Regions from separate parts of the Paucibacter sp. M5-1 genome, predicted to be linked through region 2. Evidence: riboswitches for the same ligand, from Rfam matches in the RefSeq annotation. Region 2 holds a riboswitch; the other holds the start of a gene.
What was found. Region 2 has a riboswitch for glycine ahead of O5M90_RS12785 (D-amino acid dehydrogenase). Riboswitches for the same ligand answer to the same signal wherever they lie in the genome.

Region 1: it holds a riboswitch for glycine, as region 2 does, so the genes downstream of both, gcvT (glycine cleavage system aminomethyltransferase GcvT) here and O5M90_RS12785 (D-amino acid dehydrogenase) in region 2, are expected to answer to the same signal.

Annotation. Positions count from the first base shown of each region.
Region 1 is NZ_JAPZLM020000001.1:636,130-643,563, forward strand. Features, by position in the region: gene O5M90_RS02905 (ATP-binding protein) at 1-168, opposite strand, end outside; gene O5M90_RS02910 (response regulator transcription factor) at 168-827, opposite strand; gene O5M90_RS02915 (MipA/OmpV family protein) at 891-1,745, opposite strand; gene O5M90_RS02920 (hypothetical protein) at 1,802-2,455, opposite strand; glycine riboswitch at 2,649-2,752, shown strand; glycine riboswitch at 2,762-2,870, shown strand; gene gcvT (glycine cleavage system aminomethyltransferase GcvT) at 2,924-4,042, shown strand; gene gcvH (glycine cleavage system protein GcvH) at 4,074-4,451, shown strand; gene gcvP (aminomethyl-transferring glycine dehydrogenase) at 4,594-7,434, shown strand, end outside.
Region 2 is NZ_JAPZLM020000001.1:2,729,621-2,737,054, forward strand. Features, by position in the region: gene O5M90_RS12770 (acyl-CoA dehydrogenase family protein) at 1-564, shown strand, start outside; gene O5M90_RS12775 (alpha/beta hydrolase) at 561-1,361, opposite strand; gene O5M90_RS12780 (PQQ-dependent sugar dehydrogenase) at 1,373-2,545, opposite strand; glycine riboswitch at 2,645-2,734, shown strand; glycine riboswitch at 2,735-2,844, shown strand; gene O5M90_RS12785 (D-amino acid dehydrogenase) at 2,927-4,240, shown strand; gene fusA (elongation factor G) at 4,318-6,411, shown strand; gene O5M90_RS12795 (SRPBCC family protein) at 6,412-7,008, opposite strand; gene O5M90_RS12800 (hypothetical protein) at 7,120-7,434, shown strand, end outside.

The sequences.
Region 1 (7,434 bases), 2.1 Mb from region 2:
GCCGATGGACAGCGCCATCTGCTGCATCTGGTAGTCAAAGATCGCATCGGCCTCCTGCAAGGCCGTGCGGTAGGCGCTCCAGGCCTGCAGCAACGCCGCCAGGCTGACCGCGCCCAGCAGGAACAGCATCAGCCGGCGCCGCAGCGAGGGGGCAGGTCTTGCCGTCATCATTGCTTGGGCACCATATAACCGAGGCCGCGCACATTCTGGATCAGGCCGGGCCCGAGCTTCTTGCGCAGGCCGTGGATATAGACCTCGACCGCATTGCTCGTGACCTCGTCCTTCCAGCTGTAGAGCTTCTCCTCCAGCTGCTGGCGCGACAGCACCAGGCCCGGCCGTGCCAGCAGCGGTTCCAGCACGGCCCATTCGCGCGCCGACAGCGTGACCGGCTGGCCGCCGACCGTGGCCTCATGGGTGGCGGGATTCAGGCTGACGCCCAGATGCTCGTAGACCGGCTCGGCGCGGCCGCTGGCGCGGCGCAGCAGCGCGCGGATGCGGGCCAGCAGCTCGTCAAGCTCGAAGGGCTTGAGCACATAGTCGTCGGCGCCGGCGTCCAGCCCTTCGACCCGCTGCGCCAGCGCATCGCGGGCGGTGGCGATCAGCACCGGCTGGCGCTGCTTGCGCGCGCGCAAGGCGCGCAGCACGCTCATGCCGTCGCGCCGCGGCAGGCCCAGATCGAGCAGCAGCAGGTCGTAGTCCTGGGCCTGCAGCGCGGTGTCGGCCTGCTCGCCGTCGCGCACCCAGTCGACCGCATAGCCCTCGGCGCGCAGCAGGTCCAGCAGCTGCTCGCCAATCATCTGATCGTCTTCCACCAGTAATAAACGCATGCCGGTATTGTCCACAGCCCCGCCTGGCCAGACTTAGGCCAGGCTTAAGCCGGGGCGCGGAGGTCAGTACAGATAGGTCAGCATCACCATGCCGGTAGGGGTGCTCTTGCGCTGCACGATCGGGCTCTTGCCGGCATCACCCAGAAGATGATTCACGCCCAGCGAGGTCACGACGCCCCACTTCTTGTCGATCTTGTAGTTCCAGTTGATGCTGGCCTCGACCGAATGGAAGCCGGCCTTGGGCGCATAGGCCTTGAACTTGGTGGCCGCCGCCTGCTCGGGGGTGACACCGAAGAAGGTCTGCATGTACTTCTTGTCACCGGCCGTCGCTCCCAGCTCGATCGAAACATCGCTGCTGTCATTGCCCCAGATGCCGGCGCTCGCGCCCAGCCTGAAGACCGTGCCATGCTGGAGCGCCTTGTCACCGAGCTTGGCGTTCTTCTTGCCCTTGCTCAGCGGCAACTCCACGCCAGCGCTGAGTTCGACGGCATCCATCAGGTTGTAGCTGACCCCCAGATTGAGGGTGGCGGTGGTCTTGATCTCGCCCATGCCCAGCAACTCATTGGCGCCGCCGCCGCCCAGGCCCTTCTTCTTGTCGCGGTCTTCGCGGCCGCCGCGCAGGCCGAGGCCGGCGCTATAGCCGAACGGGCCGCTCTGGCCGCCCCAGCCGATGCCGCGCAGGGTGCTGGCATAGAAACCGTTGCTCATGCTGTAGTCGATCCCCGGCATGACGCCACCTTCGATCTTCTTGGAGCCGGCGTACTTGGCGCCGAAGCCCAGCCCCAGGCCCAGCATCAGGGTGTTGCCCTCGGGCTGCGCCTGATCCTTGGCCTGGGCCTGGGCCGCGCCGATCAGGCTCAGCAGGGCCAGGGTCAGCAGCGAAGCGCGGAAGTTGCAATGACGGGTGTTGGTATTCATGGATGCATCGGGCTTTCAAGTGAGTAAAGCGGAGGGAAAACGATCGACGGCGCAGCTCATTCCATATCGCCGACGATCTCGGCAAAAGGGGTCTTGCCGCTCAGACGGGGGTTGGCCTTCATCAACGCCTTGCTGAGCTTGAGCGTGATGCGGCCGCTGGCGTCCGGCATATAGGTCTTGGGCCCCTCGGGCAGGTGGGCGGTCAGCGCGCACTCGGCCTGGGGCTGGCAACGGAAGTGCAGGCTGTGGACCGTCGGGGCGAACAGACTCATCAAGCCGGCCTGGCTTTTGATGAAGGCATTCATCTGCGTCACCGAACGCATCAGATCGGCGTAATGCAGCTCCCTGCTGTCAGCCACTTGGGCCAGCAGGTCGATGCTGAGTTCAACGCCGGCCTCGGGCTGGTTGGCCATCAGCATGGGATTGAAGCCCGGACGGGCCAGCGCGGCGGGGCGATCAAAGCTGCCATCGGCGCGCAGCGGGATTTCGATCTTTTGGCCCTGGTCTTCATACCAGACCGACAGCGGCTTGCCGGCCTGCTTGGACCAGATGCGGTGGCGCAGGCCGAAGGCGTCGCGCTGGTCGGCGGGCAGCTTGTCCAGCGCGGCCGCCATCGAGAACAGTTCCGCGGCCGGCAGCTTGGCGTTTTCGGCGGCTCTGGCTGGCTGGACCAACGCCAGCAACAGGGCAAGAGTCAGAAAATAGGGCATGTCGGGAGTCCGGCTGTTGGGGTCAGGTGTTGCGGATTCCATGCAGTGTCGGCCCCTACGCTGAAGACTTCCTGGACCCCAGATGAAGGCGGGCTGAATCGGGCTGGCCGGCGGCGCGCCACCCCTGCAGATCTTGCGGGCCGGTGTGTTTTCCCACGGCTGTGGCTCTTGGCACGCCAAACCATGGCTACAATCCCGCCGGTCAGGAGAGAGCTTCCTAGCGGAAGCCGCCGAAGGCGCAGTGGCGATGGTGATCCCAAGCTGCGAACGCTCAGGCAAAAGGACTGACAAAACGCCCAGAACCGGGCGTTCCTCACTGGAGAGAGGCGGGCCCCGAGTCCGTCCACCGAAGGGGCAAGCTGTTGGCGAACCGTCAGCGGTCAATCTCTCAGGTAAGCCGGACAGCGAGGGCATCCCCCCGCGCCCCCGATGGGCGTGGGCTGTTTGAATGCCCTCGGAGTTTTCCAGATGTCCGCCGACGCTCTCCTCAAGACCCCCCTGCACGCCCTGCATCTCGAACTCGGCGCCAAGATGGTGCCCTTCGGCGGCTATGACATGCCGGTGCAGTACCCGTCGGGCGTGATGGCCGAGCACAAGCACACCCGCGCCGCGGCCGGCCTGTTCGATGTCTCGCATATGGGCCAACTGCGCCTGGTCGGCGCCGGCGCCGCCGCCGCGCTCGAAACCCTCGTGCCGGTCGACGTGATCGACCTGGGTGTGTTCAAGCAGCGCTATGCGCTCTTCACCAACGAGCAGGGCGGCATCCTCGACGACCTGATGATCTGCCGCCGCCCCGATGATCTGTTCGTCGTCGTCAATGCGGGCTGCAAGGTGCAGGACATCGCCCATCTGCAAGCCACCATCGGTACCAAGTGCGAGGTCATCCCCATGCCCGAGCAGGCGCTGCTGGCGCTGCAGGGCCCGCAGGCCGTGACCGCGCTCGCGCGCCTGAATCCCGAAGTCGCCAAGCTGACCTTCATGACCGGCGGCTTCTTCGAGCTCGACGGCATCCCGACCTTCCTGACCCGCTCCGGCTACACCGGCGAGGACGGCTTCGAGATCTCGGTGGCCGGCGCGCAGGCCGAGGCCCTGGCGCGCAAGCTGCTGGCCCAGCCCGAGGTCAAGCCCATCGGCCTGGGCGCGCGCGACTCGCTGCGCCTGGAGGCCGGCCTGTGCCTGTATGGTCATGACATCGATACCGGCACCACGCCGGTCGAGGCCTCGCTGACCTGGGCGATCCAGAAGGTGCGCCGTGCCGGCGGTGCGCGCGCCGGCGGCTATCCGGGCGCGGCCGTGATCGACGCGCAGCTGGCCGGCGGCGCCGCACGCAAGCGCGTCGGCCTGGTCGGCAGCGAGCGCATGCCGGTGCGCGAAGGCGCCAAGCTGGTGGATGAGGCCGGCGTCGAGATCGGCGTCGTCACCAGCGGCACCCTGGGCCCGACGGTCAATAAGCCGGTGGCCCTGGCCTATCTGAACAGCAGCCATGCGGCCCAGGGCACCCAGGTCTGGGCCATCGTGCGCGACAAGCGCACACCGATGACCGTCAGCCCCACCCCTTTCACCCCCAACGGTTACTACCGCGGCTGATCAGTCGCACCCCTACTTCACGGAGCACCCCATGAGCACTATCAAGTACACCGCCGACCACGAGTGGGTCCAGATCGAAGCCGACGGCACGGCCACCGTGGGCATCACGGTCCATGCGCAGGACGCGCTGGGCGATGTGGTCTTTGTCGACCTGCCCGCCGTCGGCGCGAGCTTTGCCGAGAAGGATGTGGCCGGTGTGGTCGAGTCGGTCAAGGCCGCGGCCGATGTCTATATGCCTGTGTCGGGTGAGATCACCGAGGTCAACGAAGCGCTGCGCGACGACCCCTCGCTGGCCAATAGCGACCCGCTGAAGGCCGGCTGGTTCTTCAAGGTCAAGCTCAGCAAGCCGGCCGAGCTGGACGCGCTGATGGACAGCACGGCCTATGACGAGCTGGTCAAGGGCCTGTGAGCCCCTCGCCCGGGGTGTACCCCGGGTGATCCCCCGAGGGGATCAAGCCGCCCTTGGGGCGGCCCGGCGGGCGACTTGTTTCGGCCGTGATTGAAAGACGCGGGCACCTGGTGCCCGCTGTTGTATTGCAAGGATTGTTGCCATGTTGATGTCTGCTCTGAAGCCCCTGGGCGAGCTCGAGAACGCCGCCGAATTCCACGCCCGCCATATCGGCCCCGATGCGGCCGACGAGGCCGGCATGCTGTCGGTGATCGGCGCCGCTTCGCGCCGCGCGCTGATCGAGGCCATCGTGCCCGCCAGCATCAAGCGCGCCGTGGGCATGGACCTGCCCGCCGCCGCCAGCGAGGCCCAGGCCCTGGCCGAGCTGAAGGCGGTCGCCGCCAGGAACCGGGTGCTGAAGAGCTATATCGGCCAGGGCTACTACGGCACCCTGACCCCCGGCGTCATCCTGCGCAACATCCTCGAGAACCCCGCCTGGTACACCGCCTACACGCCCTACCAGGCCGAGATCTCGCAAGGCCGCATGGAGGCCCTGGTCAACTTTCAGACCATGGTCACCGACCTGACCGGCATGGCCATCGCCAATGCCTCGATGCTCGATGAGGCCACGGCCGCCGCCGAGGCGATGACCCTGGCCGCCCGCGTGGGCAAGAGCAAGAGCCAGGTCTTCTTCGTCGCCGACGATGTGCTGCCGCAAAGCCTGGAAGTGATCCAGACCCGCGCCGCGCCGCTGGGCATCACGGTGCAGGTCGGCCCGGCCGCCGAGGCCGGCAAGAGCCCCTGCTTTGCCGCGCTGCTGCAGTACCCGGGCGTCAACGGCGAGATCCGCCCCCTGCAGGCGGCCGCCGACGCACTGCATGCGCAGGGCGCGTTGCTGATCGCTGCGGCCGACCTGCTGGCCTTGACCCTGCTGAAAGCCCCCGGCGAGCAAGGCGCCGACATCGCGATCGGCACGACCCAGCGCCTGGGCATGCCCATGGGCGCCGGCGGCCCGCATGCCGCCTATATGGCCTGCAAGGACGAATTCAAGCGCAGCCTGCCGGGCCGCCTGGTCGGCGTCAGCATCGACGCCCATGGCAACAAGGCCTACCGCCTGGCGCTGCAGACCCGCGAGCAGCACATCCGCCGCGAGAAAGCCACCTCGAACATCTGCACCGCCCAGGTGTTGCCGGCCGTGGTCGCCAGCATGTATGCGGTCTATCACGGCCCGGATGGCCTCAAGCGCATCGCGCAGCGCGTCGCCAGCTACACCGCGCTGCTGGCCAAGGGCCTGAAGGCTCTGGGCTATGAGATCGCCAATGCGGGCGCCTTCGACACGCTGCAGGTCCTGAGCGGGGACAAGACAGCCGCGCTGCTGGCCGGCGCCGTCGCCGCCGGCATGAACTTCCGCCGCGCCTCGGCCACCAGCCTGTCGATCTCGCTGGACGAGACCAGCACGCGCGCCGATCTGGCCGCCATCCTGGCGGTGTTCGGCGCGGGGGCGACCGACTTCGAGGCCGCCGAGAAGGGGATTGCCGCGCTGATCCCGGCCGAGCTGCTGCGCACCAGCGCCTATCTGACCCACCCGGTCTTCAACACCCACCACTCGGAAACCGAGATGCTGCGCTACTTGCGCGCCCTGGCCGACAAGGACCTGGCGCTGGACCGCAGCATGATCCCGCTGGGCTCCTGCACGATGAAGCTCAATGCCACCAGCGAGATGATCCCGATCACCTGGCCGGAGTTCGCGGGCGTGCACCCCTTCGCGCCGCAGGATCAGCTGGCCGGCTATGCGCTGCTCAACGAGCAGCTGACCGCCTGGCTGTGCCAGGCCACCGGTTATGCCGGCATCAGTCTGCAGCCCAATGCCGGCTCGCAGGGCGAGTACGCCGGCCTCTTGGCGATCAAGGCCTGGCACGAGTCGCGCAACGAAGGCCACCGCAAGATCTGCCTGATCCCCGAGTCGGCCCATGGCACCAACCCGGCCTCGGCCCAGATGGTAGGCATGAGCGTGGTCGTGACCAAGTGCGACGCCGAGGGCAATATCGATCTGGCCGACCTGAAGGCCAAGTGCGAACAGCACAGCGCGAACCTGGCCGCGATCATGATCACCTATCCCTCGACCTATGGCGTGTTCGACACCCATGTCAAGGAGATCTGTGCGCTGGTCAAGAGCCATGGTGGCCGCGTCTATGTGGACGGCGCGAACATGAATGCGCTGGTCGGCGTCGCCGCACCCGGCGAGTTCGGCGGCGATGTTTCGCACCTGAACCTGCACAAGACCTTCTGCATCCCGCACGGCGGCGGCGGCCCGGGCGTCGGCCCGGTCTGCGTGGTCGAGGACCTGGTGCCCTTCCTGCCGGCGCATCGCAGCGCGGGCCTTGGCAGCGAGACCAATATCGGTGCCGTCTCCGCCGCCCCGCTGGGCAATGCGGCCGTGCTGCCTATCTCGTGGATGTATGTGCGCATGATGGGCGCCGACGGCCTGACCGCCGCGACCGAGACCGCCATCCTGTCGGCCAACTATGTGGCCGCCCGTCTGGCCGATGCCTACGACATCCACTTCAGCGGCAATATCGCCGGCGTCAAGGGCGGCGGCGTCGCCCATGAGTGCATCCTGGATCTGCGCCCGCTCAAGGAGACCTCGGGCGTGTCCGCCGAGGACGTGGCCAAGCGCCTGATCGACTACGGCTTCCATGCGCCGACGCTGTCCTTCCCGGTTGCCGGCACCTTGATGGTGGAACCGACCGAGAGCGAGTCCAAGGCCGAGCTGGACCGCTTCTGCGACGCAATGCTGGCGATCCGCGCCGAGATCGCGAAGGTGGAAGCCGGCAGCTGGTCGCGCGAGGACAACCCGCTGGTCAACGCGCCGCACACCGCCGAGAGCCTGCTGAAGGCCGACTGGACCCATGGCTACACGCGCGAGGAGGCGGCCTACCCGGTCGCCACGCTGCGCCGCCAGAAGTACTGGGTGCCGGTGGGCCGGGTCGACAATGTCTACGGC
Region 2 (7,434 bases):
CTGATGCTGCGCCTGGCGCAGGCCTTCGAGCAGCAGGAGCGCGGCTGGCAGCGGCTGATGACGCCGGCCGCCAAGTTCTGGGTCTGCAAGCGCACGGTCGAGCTCGCCGGCGAGGCCATCGAGGTTTTCGGTGGCAACGGCTATGTGGACGAAGGCCCGATGGCAAGGTTGTACCGCGAGGCGCCGGTCAATTCGATCTGGGAGGGCTCGGGCAATGTGATGTGCCTGGACCTGCTGCGCGCGATCGCGCGCGAGCCGCAGTCGGCGTTCGAGCTGCTCGAGGAGCTGCAACAGATGGCCGGCGATGAGCCGCTCTTGCGCACCGAGCTCCAGACCCTGCGCGAGCTGCTGCACACCGAGCCGGCCGAAGCCCTGGGCCGCCAGCTGACCCAGCGCCTGGTGATCACGGCCCAGGCCTGCCTGCTGCGCCGCGATGCGCCGGCCGCGATCGCCGAGGTCTTCATCGCCAGCCGCTTCGATGCGCGGCATGGCCGGGTTTACGGTGCGCTGGACACGCGCGGGCTGGACGTGCAGGCGGTGCTGGCGCGCGCCTACCCGGACTAGGGGCCGCGCAGCGCCTCGCGCATGGCCTGCAGATAGGGCTCGAAATTCTGCAGATCATTGTGGCCGGCACCGGCAATGCGCTGCAGCCGGGCCTGCGGCGCATGGGCCAGCAATTGCTCGGCCTGCTGCGGCGGGATCAATTCATCCTGCTCGCCATGCAGCAGCAGCAGGGGGCCGTCGAGGCGCGCGACAGCGGCGGCGGTATCGAGCGGATAGCGCAGCAGCCACCCAGGCACCCAGGGATAGTGCAGGCGCATCAGCGCCGCCATGCTGGCATAGGGCGAGACCAGCACGGTCAGCTCGGGCCTGACCTCGGCCGCCAGACCGGCGGCCAGCGCCGTGCCCAGCGAACGGCCATAGATCACGCGGCGCAGGCCCTGGTAGCGCGGCGCCACGCTGTCCCAGGCGGCCCGCACATCGGCACGCAGCTGGGCCTCGCTGTCGATCTGGCCCGTGCTCTTGCCGTAGCCGCGATAGTCCAGCATGAAGAGGTCGTAGCCGGCGCGGCGGTAGAAGTCGGCATTGACGAACCAGCTGTCCAGATTGCCGGCATTGCCGTGCAGAAAGAACACCAGCCCCCGGGGCGCCGGCAGGCGCAGATGCAGGGCCGACAGCCGGGCACCGGGCACGGCGATCTGCAGCTCGTGGACATCGTCGCCCAGCGCGAAGCGGTGCGCGGCCGGCAGCGGCTGGGGCATGAAGAGCAGGCGCTCCTGGCGCCAGTACAGCCAGGCCAGCAGCAGGCCATAGACCAGCAGCGCCAGCGCGACGACGAGCAGCAGCCGGCGCATCGGCATCAATCAAGCCCTCAGCGCGCCAGCCGCATCAGCTTGCCGCTGTCGGTCAGCAGCAGCAGCGCGCCGTCCGGCGCCTGGCGCACATCGCGGAAACGCTCGCCCAGGCTGGCGAACATCGCCTCGCGCGCGGCCACCGTGTTGCCGCTGAGCTGCAGGCGCCACAGGGCCTGGCCGGCCAGCGCGCCGGAGAACAGCTGGCCGCGCCACTCGGGGAACATCGCGCCGGTGTAGAAAACCAGGCCGGCCGGCGCCACCGAGGTCGGCACCCAGTAAGTCAGCGGCTCGACAAAGGCCGGCGCATGGACGCCGCCGCCGAGCCTGCAGCCCTCGCTGACCGGCGAGCCATAGTTGCAGCCATAGCTCTTGATGGGCCAGCCGTAGTTGGCGCCGGCACGGGCGATATTGATCTCGTCGCCGCCCTGCGGGCCATGCTCGCTGAGCCAGAGCTCGCCGCTGCTCGGGTGCAGGGCCGCGCCCTGCGGGTTGCGGTGGCCATAGCTCCAGATGCCGGGCCGCGCACCGGCGCCCAGCGCCGGATTGCCGGCCGGGATGCTGCCGTCGCGGTTGATGCGCACCACCTTGCCCAGGGTCTGTGCCAGGTCTTGCGCGGGGCTGCCGAGCTGGCGATCACCCAGCGTGACGAACAGGGTCTTGTCGTTGGAGAACACCAGACGCGAGCCGAAATGGCCACCCCCCGTGACCTTGGGAGCCTGGCGAAAGATCACCGCGACATCCTGCAAGGCATTGCCCACCAGACGACCACGCGCCACCGCCGTGCCGCTGCGGCCCGCTTCGGCGCCGCTGCCGGGCTCGGAATAGGACAGATAGACCCAGGGCGTGCTCGCGAAGTCCGGGTCGAGCGCGACATCGAGCAGACCGCCCTGGCCGGCGGAGACGACCGCCGGCACGCCGCTGATCGTGGCCAGCGTGCTGCGGCCATCGGCGCTGAGCAGCAGCAGGCTGCCGGCCTTTTGCGTCACCAGCATGCGGCCATCGGGCAGCAGAGCCAGGCCCCAGGGCGCCGACAGGCCGCTGTGCAGGGTCGTCAGCTGCGGCGCCGCAGCGGGCGGCGGGCTCGGGGTGGGCGCGGCGACCACCTCGCCGCCCCCGCCACCACCGCAGGCCACAGCAAGAAACACACTGGCAACAGCAAGACTCAGTTTGGACATGGATTCGAGAGGCATCGTGAACTCCCGCACGGGGATGGCCCGCCAGCTTACTGCAGGCGACGGCCGCGGCGCCCGCGCAGGGTTGACGCCCCCTCGGAGCCCCGCCTACACTCGGCCCCGGATTCAGGAGAGAGCATGCCCTCGCGCATGCCGCCGAAGGCGCAAGCTCCCATACTCGCTCAGGCCCCGTACTGGATCCGTCACAAGCCGAATGCTGGAGAGCGCGGTCCGCAAGGGACCGCCACCGAAGGAGCAAGGCGCGCATCGGGTGATGGGCGCTGAATCTCTCAGGTATCAGGGACAGCGGGAGCGGCGCGCGTCAGGCGCACGCATGCCCGGGTTTCTTCCCTCCATAACCCACGTCCGTCTGGCGCTCAGCTCCTCCTGGAGTTCAGCATGCAAGTCATCGTTCTCGGCGCCGGCGTCACCGGCATCACCACCGCCTGGTATCTGCGCCAGGCCGGCCACGAGGTCACCGTCATCGAGCGCCAGCCGGCCGCCGGCCTGGAGACCAGCTTCGCCAACGGCGGCCAGATCTCGGTCTCGCACGCCGAGCCCTGGGCCAATCCGGGCGCGCCGCTGAAGGTGCTGAAATGGCTGATGCGCGAGGATGCGCCGCTGCTGTTCCGCCTGCGTGCCGATGCCGCGCAATGGCGCTGGGGCCTGCAGTTCCTGCGTGAATGCACACCGGGCCGTACCGCCCACAATATCCGCAACATCGTCAGCCTGGGCCTGTACAGCCGCGCCAAGCTGCAGGCGCTGCGCGCCGCCACCGGCATCGAGTACGCGCAGCGCACCCAGGGCATCCTGCATTTCTACACCAGCGAGGCCGAGTACGAGGCGGCCCAGGAGCCGGCCCGCCTGATGCGCGAGCAGGGCTGCGAGCTGGACATGAAGAGCCCGGACGAGTGCGTGGCCATCGAGCCGGCGCTGGCGCAGTGCCGCTCGAAGATCGTCGGCGGCAGCATGACCCCCAGCGACGAGTCGGGCGACGCGCACCTGTTCACGCAGGAACTGGCGCGGCTGTGCGCGGCGGCCGGCGTGCAGTTCCGCTACGAGACCCGCATCCTGGGCTTCGAGCGCAGCGGCGACCGCATCGAGCAGCTCATCGTGGCCGATGCGCGCGGCGAGGTGCAGCGCCTGCAGGCCGACGCCCATGTGCTGTGCCTGGGCTCGTTCAGCCGCGGCCTGGCACGCGAGCTGGGTGTCGATCTGAACATCTATCCGGCCAAGGGCTATTCGGTCACCTTGCCGGTCACCGCGCCCGAGCACAGCTACCAGGTCTCGCTGACAGATGACGAGTACAAGCTGGTGTTCTCGCGCCTGGGCGACCGGCTGCGCATCGCCGGCACGGCCGAGCTCAACGGCTACGACACGAGTCTGAACCTGGCCCGCTGCGAGGCCATCGTGCGACGCACCCGCGAGCTGTTCCCGCAGATGAGCGACGGCTCGGGCGCACAGTACTGGACCGGCCTGCGCCCCGCCACCCCGTCCAATCTGCCCTATATCGGCCGCAGCAAGATCGGCAACCTCTTCCTCAACACCGGCCATGGCACGCTGGGCTGGACCCACAGCTGCGGCTCGGGCGCGGCCATCGCCGACATCGTCGGCGGCCGCGTGCCGGAGTTGGATTACGCCTTCACAGAAGCCAGCCGCGCGGCGGCGCGCCCAGGGAACAGGCCTCTTGTGCCGCAGCCGCGCTTGCCCTAGGCTGTGCCCAAGCCGGGGCTCAAGACCCGGCACCGCTTCAGCCGTCATCCCTGTGCAATGACCGAAGGAGTGCGCCCATGCCCGCCAGCCACAGCAAGGCCCCAGAGACTGCAGCCCCGGGCAGTCCGGGCCTCTCCGCGCAGATCGCCCAGATCCGCGCCCTGGCCCTGGTGGGGCCGGCCGGCGCCGGCAAGACCAGCCTGATCGAGGCCTTGCTGCATCAGGCCGGCGCCATCACTGCGGTCGGCTCGGTGGAGCGCGGCAACACGGTCAGCGACTTCGACCCGCTGGAGAAGCGCGCCCAGCATTCGCTGCATGCCTCGGTCGTGCACATGAACCATGGCGGCCTGCGCATCCATGCGATCGACACGCCCGGCGCGCCGGACTTCATCGGCCAGTCGCTGCCGGCGCTGGAGGCGGCCGACACGGCCATCGTCGTGATCAATGCGCTCAACGGCATCGAGCTGATGGCCTCGCGCATGATGGAGACCGCCGCGCAGCGCGGGCTGTGCCGCCTGATCGTGATCAACCGCATCGACGCGCCCGGCGTGCAGCTGCCGGCGCTGCTGGAGCAGCTGCGCGCGAGCTTCGGCCGTGAATGCCTGCCGCTGAACCTGCCGGCCGATGGCGGCACGCGGGTGCAGGATTGCTTCTACAGCAGCAGTGGGGCCAGCGATTTCTCGTCGGTGGCCGAGGCCCATCGCGCCTTGGTGGAGCAGGTCGTCGAGGTGGACGCCGCTTTCGTCGATCGCTATCTGAACGAGGGCGATGTCGACGCCAGCGAGCTGCATGCACCGCTGGAGCAGGCGCTGCGCGAAGGCCATCTGATCCCGGTCTGCTTTACCTCGGCGCGAACCGGTGCCGGCGTGGCAGAGCTGCTCGATGTGATCGAGCGCCTGCTGCCCAATCCGACCGAAGGCAATCCGCCGCTGTTCCTGCGCGGTGAGGGGCCGGACGCGCTGCCGCTGCAGGCCCTGGCCGAGCCCGGCGCCCATGTGCTGGCCCATGTGTTCAAGATCAATGCCGACCCCTATCTGGGCAAGATGGGGGTGTTGCGGGTGCACCAGGGCAGCTTGACGAAGAACAGCCAGCTCTTTGTGGGCCATGCGCGCAAGCCCTTTCGTGTCGGCCACCTGTTCCTGCTGCAGGGCAAGGAGCATGTCGAGATCGAGCAGGCCCTGCCGGGCGATATCTGCGCGATCGCCAAGGTCGAGGAGCTGCATTACGACGCGGTGCTGCATGACGCGCCCGAGGACGAACACATCCACCTGGCGCCGCTGGAGTTCCCGGTGCCGGTGCATGGCCTGGCGATCAGCCCGGCGCGCCATGGCGACGAGCAGCGGCTGTGGGAGATCCTGAACCGCCTGATCGACGAAGACCCCTGCCTGAAGGTCGAGCATGCCAGCGTGACCAACGAGACCCTGGTCTACGGCCTGGGCGAGCTGCATCTGCGCATGCTGCTGGAGCGGCTGCGCGAGACCTACAAGTTCGAGGTGCTGACCCAGCCGCCGCGCATCGCCTACCGCGAGACCATCTCGAGCCCGGCCGAGGGCCATTACCGGCACAAGAAGCAGAGCGGCGGGGCCGGCCAGTTCGGCGAGGTCTATCTGCGCATCGAGCCGCTGGCGCGCGGCGCCGGCTTCGAGTTCGTCGACGCGGTCAAGGGCGGCACGATACCGGGCCAGTTCATGCCGGCGGTCGAGAAGGGTGTGCGCTCGGCGCTGGACAGCGGCGTCGTCGCCGGCTATCCGCTGGTCGATCTGCGCGTCACGGTGTTCGACGGCAAGCACCATTCGGTCGACAGCAAGGAGATCGCCTTCGTCACCGCCGGCCGCAAGGCCATGATCGCCGCCGTGCGCGAGGCGCGACCGCTGGTGCTGGAGCCCATCGTCCATGTCGAGATCAGCACGCCCGAGGCGGCCATGGGCGACATCACCGGCGACCTGGCGGCGCGGCGCGGCCAGGTCAACGGCACGCGCTCGGCCGTGCCCGGCGTGATCACGGTGCAGGGTCTGGCGCCGCTGGCCGAGCTGGCCAGCTACCAGACCCGGCTCAATGCGATGACCAGCGGCCAGGGCCGCTACACGCTGGCGCTGTCGCACTACGAGGCGGTGCCGCCGAACACCCAGACGGCGCTGATCTCGTCCTACAAGGTCAAGGACGAGGAGTAGCTATTTGGTCGGCGCGGATGCCGCCTGCTGAGCGCGCCACTGCGCCAGCTGGGCCAGCCACTCGGTCCAATCCTGCGGGCCGCTGTCATAGCGCTTCTTCAGATTGGCCAGCACATTGTCCCAGGCCCGGTCGAAGTAGGCATAGGCCTTGTCCCACTCGCCGCCCTCGCCCCAGCCGGTGTGGTGCAGGCGCACCCGGGTCTCGGTCTCGCTGACCGGCTCGAAGCGCAGGATCACGAAGGTGCGCTGGGCCCGCGCCTCGGGCAGATGCGGCGGTGCATTCCAGTCGAAGCTGAGCATCTTCTTGGGCTGCAGCGCCAGAAAACGCATCTCATCGGCACCCTTCATGCCTGGCGCAGCGCCTGGATCGATATAGATCTGGAAGGCACCGCCGACCCGTGGCTCTATCCTGGCATCGGGCGCAAAGAAGGCGACGATGCCTTCGCGGGTGGTCCAGCTCTGCCAGGCCTGGTCCAGGCTGGCCTTGATGATCACTTCTTTATCAAGACTGCGCTCGGCGGCCACCACCGGCAAGGCCGCGACGCACAGCACCCACAAAGCGCCCGCGCGCAGCAGAGAAGCCATGAAAAAAGTCATCTCGCTCTCCTCGGTCGGCCCCGGACCGGCGGCCCAGGATGAAGGGAGCTTTATCATACGCAGATGTCATCCGCTCCCCGGGACACCGCACAAGTCCGTTTGGACAATGCGATGCGCCTGTTTGAAGAATTCGTCGCCGCCACCGTCAAACACCCCGATGCCGCCACCTTGCGTGGGCTGGAGCGGCGTTTCGCGGAGCGCTTGCAGATCCAACCGAGCTACTGGAGCCAGATCAAGGGCCGCTCCCGCCAGATCGGCGAGCGGCTGGCGCGCCAGTTCGAGCAGCTGTTCCACAAGCCGCCGGGCTGGATGGATCACGACCACCCGGCCACGCCGGCCGCCAGCCCGGTGCAGGAGGCCACGCCCAGCGTGCCGCAGGACGATGACGAACGCTTCATCGTCGGCCTGGTGCTGACCTATTACCGC